DNA from 2 places in the Bradyrhizobium sp. USDA 3364 genome. Region 2 is predicted to be linked to the other one. Evidence: predicted binding sites of a transcription regulator. Region 2 holds the regulator's gene; the other holds the start of a gene.
The links. The regulator PhoB, encoded in region 2, activates phosphate uptake and scavenging genes when phosphate is short. The targets are predictions, from matches to a motif close to TGTCATNNANCTGTCAT.
Positions count from the first base shown of each region.

Region 1: the regulator PhoB is predicted to act here: its motif matches at 2,419-2,435, upstream of ACVILL_RS30575 (RNA degradosome polyphosphate kinase).

Region 1 is NZ_JBSRYG010000002.1:6,553,995-6,558,410, forward strand. Features, by position in the region: gene ppx (exopolyphosphatase) at 1-127, opposite strand, end outside; gene ACVILL_RS30575 (RNA degradosome polyphosphate kinase) at 140-2,344, opposite strand; gene ACVILL_RS30580 (chromosomal replication initiator DnaA) at 2,477-3,154, opposite strand; gene ACVILL_RS30585 (CDP-alcohol phosphatidyltransferase family protein) at 3,228-3,770, opposite strand; gene purM (phosphoribosylformylglycinamidine cyclo-ligase) at 3,931-4,416, shown strand, end outside.
Region 2 is NZ_JBSRYG010000002.1:1,843,747-1,848,162, reverse strand. Features, by position in the region: gene pstB (phosphate ABC transporter ATP-binding protein PstB) at 1-422, shown strand, start outside; gene phoU (phosphate signaling complex protein PhoU) at 443-1,159, shown strand; gene phoB (phosphate regulon transcriptional regulator PhoB) at 1,292-2,002, shown strand; gene ACVILL_RS08590 (GcrA family cell cycle regulator) at 2,349-2,861, opposite strand; gene ACVILL_RS08585 (acetylornithine transaminase) at 3,359-4,416, shown strand, end outside.

The DNA.
Region 1 (4,416 bases), 4.7 Mb from region 2:
ACAGCGCCTTCTCGTTGAAGATGGTGACGAGGCTGCGCGCCATCGCCTCGTAGACCACGAGACGAACCGAGTTCGAGCCGATATCGATGACAGCGACGCTGGAAGCGCGCTTCCGCGGCCGCTTCACGACAAAGCCCTCTTACGACGACGGTTGCTGGCGTTCGTTGCGACGCGTGAGACGGCGCGGTGAAGATTCCTTGAGAGACTTACCACGGCCGGACAGACTCGGATTTGTCATGAAATAGTCATGCAGATTGAAGGGCTCTTCGCCTTTCGCGGCCTTCATACGCGTTGACGATCCATCCGGCAACAATTGCCAGCTCTGCTCGGTGTCCTTCAGGTTCGCGACCATGATCTGTTCGAGAACCTGCTGATGCACCGTGGGATTTTGCAGCGGACAGAGAACCTCGACGCGGCGGTCGAGGTTGCGCGGCATCATGTCGGCAGACGAGATATACACAGCAGCTTTTGTGCTCGGCAGGCCCTGGCCCATGCCGAAGCAATAGATTCGGCCGTGTTCCAGGAACCGGCCGATCACCGATTTGACGCGGATGTTCTCCGACAATCCCGGCAGGCCCGGCCGCAGGCAGCAGATGCCGCGCACCACGAGCTCGACCGCGACGCCGGCCTGCGAGGCTTCATACAGCGCGTCGATGATGTCGGGGTCGACCAGCGCATTCATCTTCATCCAGACCGCGCCGGTGCGGCCATGCTTGACGTGGGCGATCTCGTCATGGATGTGCTCGATGATCCGCTTGCGCAGCGTCAGCGGCGACACCGCCATCTTCTCGATGTCGCTCGGCTCGGCATAGCCGGTGATGTAGTTGAACACACGCGCGACGTCGCGGCCGATGATCGGGTCCGAGGTGAAGTAGGAGAGGTCGGTGTAGATGCGCGCGGTGACCGGATGGTAGTTGCCGGTGCCGGTGTGCACATAGGTGGTGAGATTGCCGCCCTCGCGGCGCACCACCATGGACAGCTTGGCGTGCGTCTTCAGTTCGATGAAGCCGTAGACCACCTGCACGCCGGCGCGTTCGAGGTCGCGGGCCCAGCGGATGTTGGCTTCCTCGTCGAAGCGCGCCTTCAGTTCGATCAGCGCGGTGACCGACTTGCCGGCTTCGGCGGCTTCCGCCAGCGCGCGCACGATCGGCGAATTGTTCGAGGTGCGATAGAGCGTCTGCTTGATCGCGACCACGTCGGGATCGCGCGCCGCCTGCTGCAGGAACTGGACGACGACGTCGAAGGATTCATAGGGGTGATGGACCACGAGGTCCTTCTGCCGGATCGCGGCGAAGATATCGCCTCCATGGTCGCGCACGCGCTCGGGGTGGCGCGGCACATAGGGCGGGAATTCGAGGTCGGGGCGATTGAGGCGGGTGAGCTGCGACAGCTCGTTCATCGCGAGCACGCCGTCGACCAGGATCACTTCATCGTCGGCGGCCGACAATGCGTGCTGCACGAAGATGCGCAGCTCTTCGGGCATCGTGGCCTCGATCTCGAGCCGGATCACCGACCCGCGACGGCGGCGCTTGAGCGCGGTCTCGAACAGGCGAACGAGGTCTTCGGCCTCTTCCTCGATTTCCAGTTCGGAGTCCCGGATGATGCGGAACGCGCCCTGGCCCTTGACGGTGTAGCCGGGGAACAGGCGGCCGATGAACAGGCCGGTGGCCTGCTCAAGCGTGATCAGACGCGCCGGCGCACCTTCCTTGCTGGACGGGATGCGGATGAAGCGGTCGATCTTGCCGGGCATGCGAATCAGCGCGTTCATCGCCTTGCCGTCGGAGATCCGCGCCAATTGCAGCGCCACCGTGAAGCCGAGGTTCGGGATGAACGGGAAGGGATGCGCCGGGTCGATCGCGAGCGGGGTCAGCAGCGGGAAGATGCTGTGGAGGAAGTGATCCTCGATCCAGGCGCGCTCGGACTTGGTGACGTCGCGCCCGTCGACCAGCTGGATGCCGACCTTGGACAGGATGTCGCGCAGGTCGCTCCAGATCGCCTGCTGGTCGGAGGCGAGTTGCGACACGGTCTTGTTGATCATCACGAGCTGCTCGGCCGGCAGCAGGCCGTCCGGGCTGCGCTCGGCGATGCCCTCGCGGACCTGCGCCTTGATACCGGCGACGCGGACCATGAAGAACTCGTCGAGGTTATTCGCCGAAATCGACAGGAAGCGGACCCGCTCCAGCACGGGATGGCCGAGATTGACCGATTCCTCGAGCACCCGCCGATTGAAATGCAGCCAGGAGAGCTCCCGGTTGATGAAGCGCTCGGGGCTTGTCGCGATCGCGGGGACGGGCGGGAGTTCCGCCTCTTTCTCTTTGATTTCAGTTGCTTGTGCCGAGTCCATCAAATGCTGGTCCAATTCGGGGCAGGGGGCCGGGGCGGTCTAGCCGAAGGCCGTTCCGACCATGTGATATTGCGATGACGTTTCGATGACATTGATGTGCCGCCCGCCTGCGCCGTCAAGCCGCGGCACGGCTCAGGCGTCGCGCAGCAGCTCCGCCGCCAGCGCCCTCGTGACCGGCCGGCCGAGCCGCAGTGCCTCGGTATCGAGCAGCTCGACCACCTGCCGGACGGCAACGTAGGAACGCTCGATCCGGTTGCAGAGAAAGCTGACCAGCGGTTCGTCCACGCTCATCTGGCGGTCGGCGCAGAACTTGACGATCAGGCCGCGGAACAGCTGGTCGTCGGGCGGCAGCAGCGCCACCGTCGGCACCGCGCGGAGCCGCGACCTCAGGTCGCGCAGTTCGATCTCAAACGCCGACGGCGGCACGCGCGCCGTGATCAGGACGAAGGCATCGTCCTGGCGTGCGAGATTCAGCAGGTGAAACATCGCGCGCTCGTCGAAATCCGATGGCCTGAGGTCCTCGACCACCAGCGCGCCGGTGGCAAGCGCCGTCGGCACCGCCTCGGCGGTCAGCGCATGCGCGGCGGTCGAGCGCGCGCCGGCGCTCTCGGCCCAGATCGCGGCGAGGTGGCTTTTGCCGGAGCCGTCGGGGCCCACCAGCAGCATGATTCGATTCGGCCAGTCGGGCCAGCCGTCGATCAGCGCCAGCGCCGCCTCGTTGGCGGGCCCCTCGAGGAAATCGTCGCGGGTCAGTTTCTCCTCGTGCGGCAGGGCCAAGGCCAATTGACGAGGTTGAACGCTACTGGCCACACAAGTCTCCAGACCACTTCGATTTAGCATGAATCTCCGCGCAAGCGCTTCGCCTTGTCGCGGGAAAGCCGGTCTACCGAGCTTCGATCGTGCTCATGTGCCGCACCCACTCCACGAGATAGAGGGACACCGAACCCAAAGTAAAGATCGTGACCAGCCCCATCAGGATCAGGTCGTAGGGGTGCGGCTGAAAGCCGAAACCGAGCGAGGCCAGCACCAGCGCCGCGAACGCGACCTGCGCCACCGTGTTCAGCTTCGACACCATCAACGGTTTCATCTCGACCGGCTTGTCGAACAACCATGACACAATCACGGCGGAGACGATCATGATGTCGCGCGACACCACGAGAATCACGATCCAGCGCGGCACCGCACCCCAGATCCCGAGCGCGATATAGATCGACACCAGGAGCGCTTTGTCGGCGAGCGGGTCGAGCAGGGCGCCGAGCTCGCTTGCCATGTTGAAGCGCTTGGCGAGGAAACCGTCGACCGCATCCGACACGCCGGCGATCACGAAGATCGCGAAGGCGATCTCCATCTGGCTCGAGACGATGGCCCAGACGATCACCGGCACCAGGATGATGCGGGCGAGGGTAATGATATTCGGAATGCTCAACTTGGATCGCTTCCCGGCTAGAAGCCTGATTTTACTCGATATCCAGCTCTTTTCAGCTGCGGCCTTGTGTTATCTACATAGTATCGCGGCGAGCTGCCCGCGAGCCATTGCGCGGGGGCGGAATTCCTCGTAACCAGCCCCTGATCATCTGGAATTGGGCATGACCGAGCGCAAAAACGGGCTCACTTACGCGGATTCGGGTGTCGATATCGACGCCGGCAATCGTCTGGTCGATCTGATCAAGCCGATGGTGCGGGCCACCGCACGTCCCGGCGCGGACGCCGAGATCGGCGGATTCGGCGGGCTGTTCGACCTCAAGGCCGCGGGCTTCAAGGATCCTGTCCTGGTGGCGGCGACCGATGGCGTCGGCACCAAGCTGAAGATCGCGATCGAGACCGGCATCCATGGCGGCATCGGCATCGACCTGGTCGCGATGTCGGTCAACGACCTCGTCGTGCAGGGCGCGGAACCGCTGTTCTTCCTCGACTATTTCGCCTGCGGCAAGCTGCACCCGGAGGCCACCGCGCAGATCGTCGCCGGCATCGCCGAAGGCTGCCGCGAATCCGGCTGCGCGCTGATCGGCGGCGAGACTGCCGAGATGCCCGGCCTCTACAAGGACGGCGATTACGACCTCGGCGGCTTTGCC
Region 2 (4,416 bases):
ACGAGAAGATCTCGAAGTCCGAGATGGACGACCGGGTCGAGAAGGCGCTGCGCGGCGGCGCGCTGTGGAACGAGGTCAAGGACAAGCTGAACGCCTCCGGCCTGTCGCTCTCCGGCGGCCAGCAGCAGCGGCTGTGCATCGCGCGCACCGTGGCGGTGCGTCCCGAGGTGATCCTGTTCGACGAGCCGTGCTCGGCGCTCGATCCGATCTCGACCGCCAAGGTCGAGGAGCTGATCCAGGAGCTCTCCGAGGACTACACGATCGCGATCGTCACCCACAACATGCAGCAGGCGGCGCGCGTCTCCGACAAGACCGCCTTCATGTATCTCGGCGAGCTGATCGAGTTCGACGACACCAACAAGATCTTCACCTCCCCGAGCGATCGGCGCACCCAGGACTACATCACCGGCCGGTTTGGTTGACCGGGCTGAGGAGACAAGCGATGGCTTCTGAACATACCGCCAAGGCATTCGACAGCGACCTGCAGGAGTTGACCCGCCTGGTCGCCGAGATGGGCGGCCTCGTCGAACGGATGATTACCGAATCGGTCGATGCGCTGATCCGTCGCGACGTCGCGCTCGGCAAGCGCGTGGTCGCCGCCGACATCGACATCGACAATCTGCAGCGCGTCATCGAAGAGCGCGCGGTGCTGACGATCGCCCGCCGCCAGCCGATGGCGATCGACCTGCGCGAGATCGTCAGCGCGATGCGAGTCGCCACCGACCTCGAGCGGATCGGCGACCTCGCCAAGAACATGGGCAAGCGCGTCGCGGCGCTGGAGAGCGATTTCCAGCCGTTGAAGCTGATCCGCGGCCTGGAGCACATGACCGACCTCGTGCTGTCGCAGGTCAAGTCGGTGCTCGACGCCTACGCCGCGCACGATCTGCCGGCGGCGATGAACGTCTGGAAGGGCGACGAGGAGGTCGACGCGATCTGCACCTCGCTGTTCCGCGAACTGCTCACCTACATGATGGAGGATCCGCGCAACATCTCGTTCTGCATCCATCTGATGTTCTGCGCCAAGAACATCGAGCGCATCGGCGACCACGCCACCAATATCGCCGAGACCGTGTTCTACATGATCGAGGGCCAGCAGATCACCGACAAGCGCCCCAAGGGCGACATGACGACTTTTGCCACCACGGTGCCGGGTAACTAGGGCATGATCTCCAATAGCGGAAACCGGATTGTCTTCGCGACAAAGCGTTTGCGCGAGGATCGTGCTCGAGAGAAGTGAGCGTTTCGGTTTGCGTCTGGGCAACGGATCACCACAAAGAAAGAACTTAGACCGATGAGCGCACGCATTCTGGTAGTCGAAGACGAGGAAGCGCTGACGACGCTGTTGCGCTACAACCTCGATGCGGAAGGCTACGATGTCGAAACGGTTGGGCGCGGCGACGATGCCGACACCCGTCTGAAGGAGCGCGTCCCCGACCTCGTGGTGCTCGATTGGATGCTGCCGGGCCTGTCCGGCATCGAGCTGTGCCGCCGCCTGCGGGCGCGGCCCGAAACCAAGCAGCTTCCGATCATCATGCTGACCGCGCGCGGCGAGGAGAGCGAGCGCGTGCGCGGGCTTGCTACCGGCGCCGACGATTACATCGTCAAGCCGTTCTCGGTGCCGGAACTGCTGGCGCGGGTGAAGGGCCTGCTGCGCCGCGCGAGCCCGGAGCGGCTGGCGACCGTGCTGACCTATGGCGACATCGAGCTCGACCGCGAGAAGCGCCGCGTGGCGCGCTCGGGCCGTCCGATCGATCTCGGTCCGACCGAGTATCGTTTGCTCGAGTTCTTCCTCGAGCATCCCGGCCGCGTGTTCAGCCGCGAGCAGCTTCTCGACAGCGTCTGGGGCCGCGACATCTACATCGATGAGCGCACCGTCGACGTGCATATCGGCCGCCTGCGCAAGCTGCTCAATCCGGGCCGCGAGCAGGACCCGATCCGCACCGTGCGCGGCGCCGGCTATGCGCTCGACGACCGGTTTGCCAAAGCCGAGCCGCAACCGTAACGGCGGCTGGTGATGTGAGTTGGTTCGCTATCACGTGAGGTGAGCACACTGTCTGGCTCCCTCCCCCCTTGCGGGGGAGGGTGGGGAGAGGGGTGAGCCCCGGGCTGTGGCGTAAGGCGTGTAGCGACGTCCTCAACCGAACCGACGGTGCATTCTTCGCGATCGATAATCAGCGGAGCAAGCGGTACCCCTCTCCCCAACCCTCCCCCGCAAGGGGGGGGGGAGGGAGCCCGACGTGCGTGCTCACCTCACGTCGTGCGCTGCGCTCCATCCGGGCTACGCATCACACAAAAAATCCCCGCTTGCGCGGGGATTTGTTTTGCAGTCCAGGCTAGCTTCCCGAGTGCTACTTGATCTGTGGTTTCGCCGACGGCCGGCGGCGATCGGCGGCGGGCTGGTAGGCGACGCGCGAGTGATGCGCGCAATAGGGCAGGCCGGCGAGCGCCTTGCCGCCGCAGAAGAAGAATTCCGGGCTCGAGGGATCGCCGACCGGCCAGTGACAGGTGGCCTCGTTGAGCTCGAGCAGCGACAGCCGCTGGCTCATCGGCACCACGTTGTCGTAGGAGATCGGATCGGGCTCCATCTCGACCTCGAAGGCGTGCGCGAGCGCGGTGTTGCCGCGCGAGACCGGGCGCGCCACCCGCATCATGTGCTGAGCGGGACGCGCCTTGCGCTGCCGCGGCGCCGCCGTGGAGGGTGCTTTGGCGCGACCGGAGAGGCCGAGCCGGTGCACTTTGCCGATCACGGCGTTTCGCGTCACATTGCCAAGTTCCGCTGCGATCTGGCTGGCCGAAAGGCCAGACTCCCAGAGCTTCTTCAGCTGCTCGACGCGATCGTCGGACCAGGTCAATACCGTCATCGCATTCTTCCTTTCGCATGGCGCCGGCCAGTCATTGGAGCGGCGCTGCGAGCCAAATCTGGACAAATATCCCTGCGGCCAGAATCCCTTAGCCCTCGCCGGGCACGGTGTTGCGCCCGAACGTTTACGCGAGACACGAAGGCTACTTAGAGGGTCCAGTACTGCCGCACGAGATGTCGTACCCGACAGGCCAAACGCTACAATATGGCGTGACTCTGGCGCAAGAGTCCGCGGCCGTGCGTCCACATGTTCCAGCACAGTTAAGCATTGCAATGAGGCTTTTCCACCGCACCGGAATGCTACGGATTGTGTACGCTGCGCATCGCAGGAAGGCCGGCAAACGGCGGCTCCTGGCGATTGACACTGACCCGCCGCAGCATAGAATGTTGGCCACGTGCCGCCCGCAAAGGCGGCCGTTTTGTTTTCCGAAGCTGGCCGTTGCTGCGCTGGCGTCAATGCGCGCGGCAATTGTCGGCCTCAAACCGGCAGTGAACGCCATGACCAACGTTGCCTCGTCGCATCTGCTCCCCGTCTTCGCCCGGGTCGATCTCGGCTTCGAGCGCGGTGAGGGCGCCTGGCTGATCGCAACCAACGGCGACCGCTATCTCGACTTCACCTCGGGCGTCGCGGTGAACGCGCTCGGGCACGCGCATCCGCATCTGGTCAAGGCGCTGCAGGAGCAGGCGACCAAGCTCTGGCACATGTCGAACCTGTTCAAGAGCCCGGACGGCGAGGCGCTGGCCGCGCGGCTCTGCGAGCAGAGCTTTGCCGACTTCGTGTTCTTCTGCAATTCCGGCGCGGAAGCGATGGAGGGCGTGATCAAGCTGGTCCGTCATCATCACTTCTCCAAGGGCCACCCCGAGCGCTACCGCATCATCACCTTCGAAGGCGCCTTCCACGGCCGCACGCTGGGCACGCTGGCTGCGACCGGCTCGGCGAAATATCTCGAAGGCTTCGGCCCGCCGATGGATGGCTTCGACCAGGTGCCGCACGGCGACATCGAGGCGGTCAAGAAGGCGATCGGCCCGCACACCGCCGGCATCCTGATCGAGCCGATCCAGGGCGAGGGCGGCGTACGCTCGGCGCCGCAGGCTTTCTTCAAGGCGCTGCGCGCGCTGTGCGACGAGCACGGCCTGCTGCTCGCCTTCGACGAGGTGCAGACCGGCATGGGCCGCACCGGCGACCTGTTCGCCTACAAGCGCACCGGTGTCACGCCGGACGTGATGTCGCTGGCGAAGGCGCTCGGCGGCGGATTCCCGATCGGCGCAGTGCTGGCGACCGCGCAGGCTGCGGCCGGCATGGCGCCGGGCTCGCACGGCTCGACCTTCGGCGGCAATCCGCTCGCGGTCGCCGCGGCCAATGCCGTGCTCGACGTTATGCTGAAGCCCGGCTTCTTCGATCACGTCCAGAAGATGTCGCTGCTGCTCAAGCAGAAGCTCGCTTCCGTGGTCGACCGCTATCCCGGCGTGCTGGCGGATGTGCGCGGCGAGGGCCTGTTGATCGGCGTCAAGGCGGTGGTGCCGTCGGGCGACCTGATCGCCGCGCTGCGTAGCGA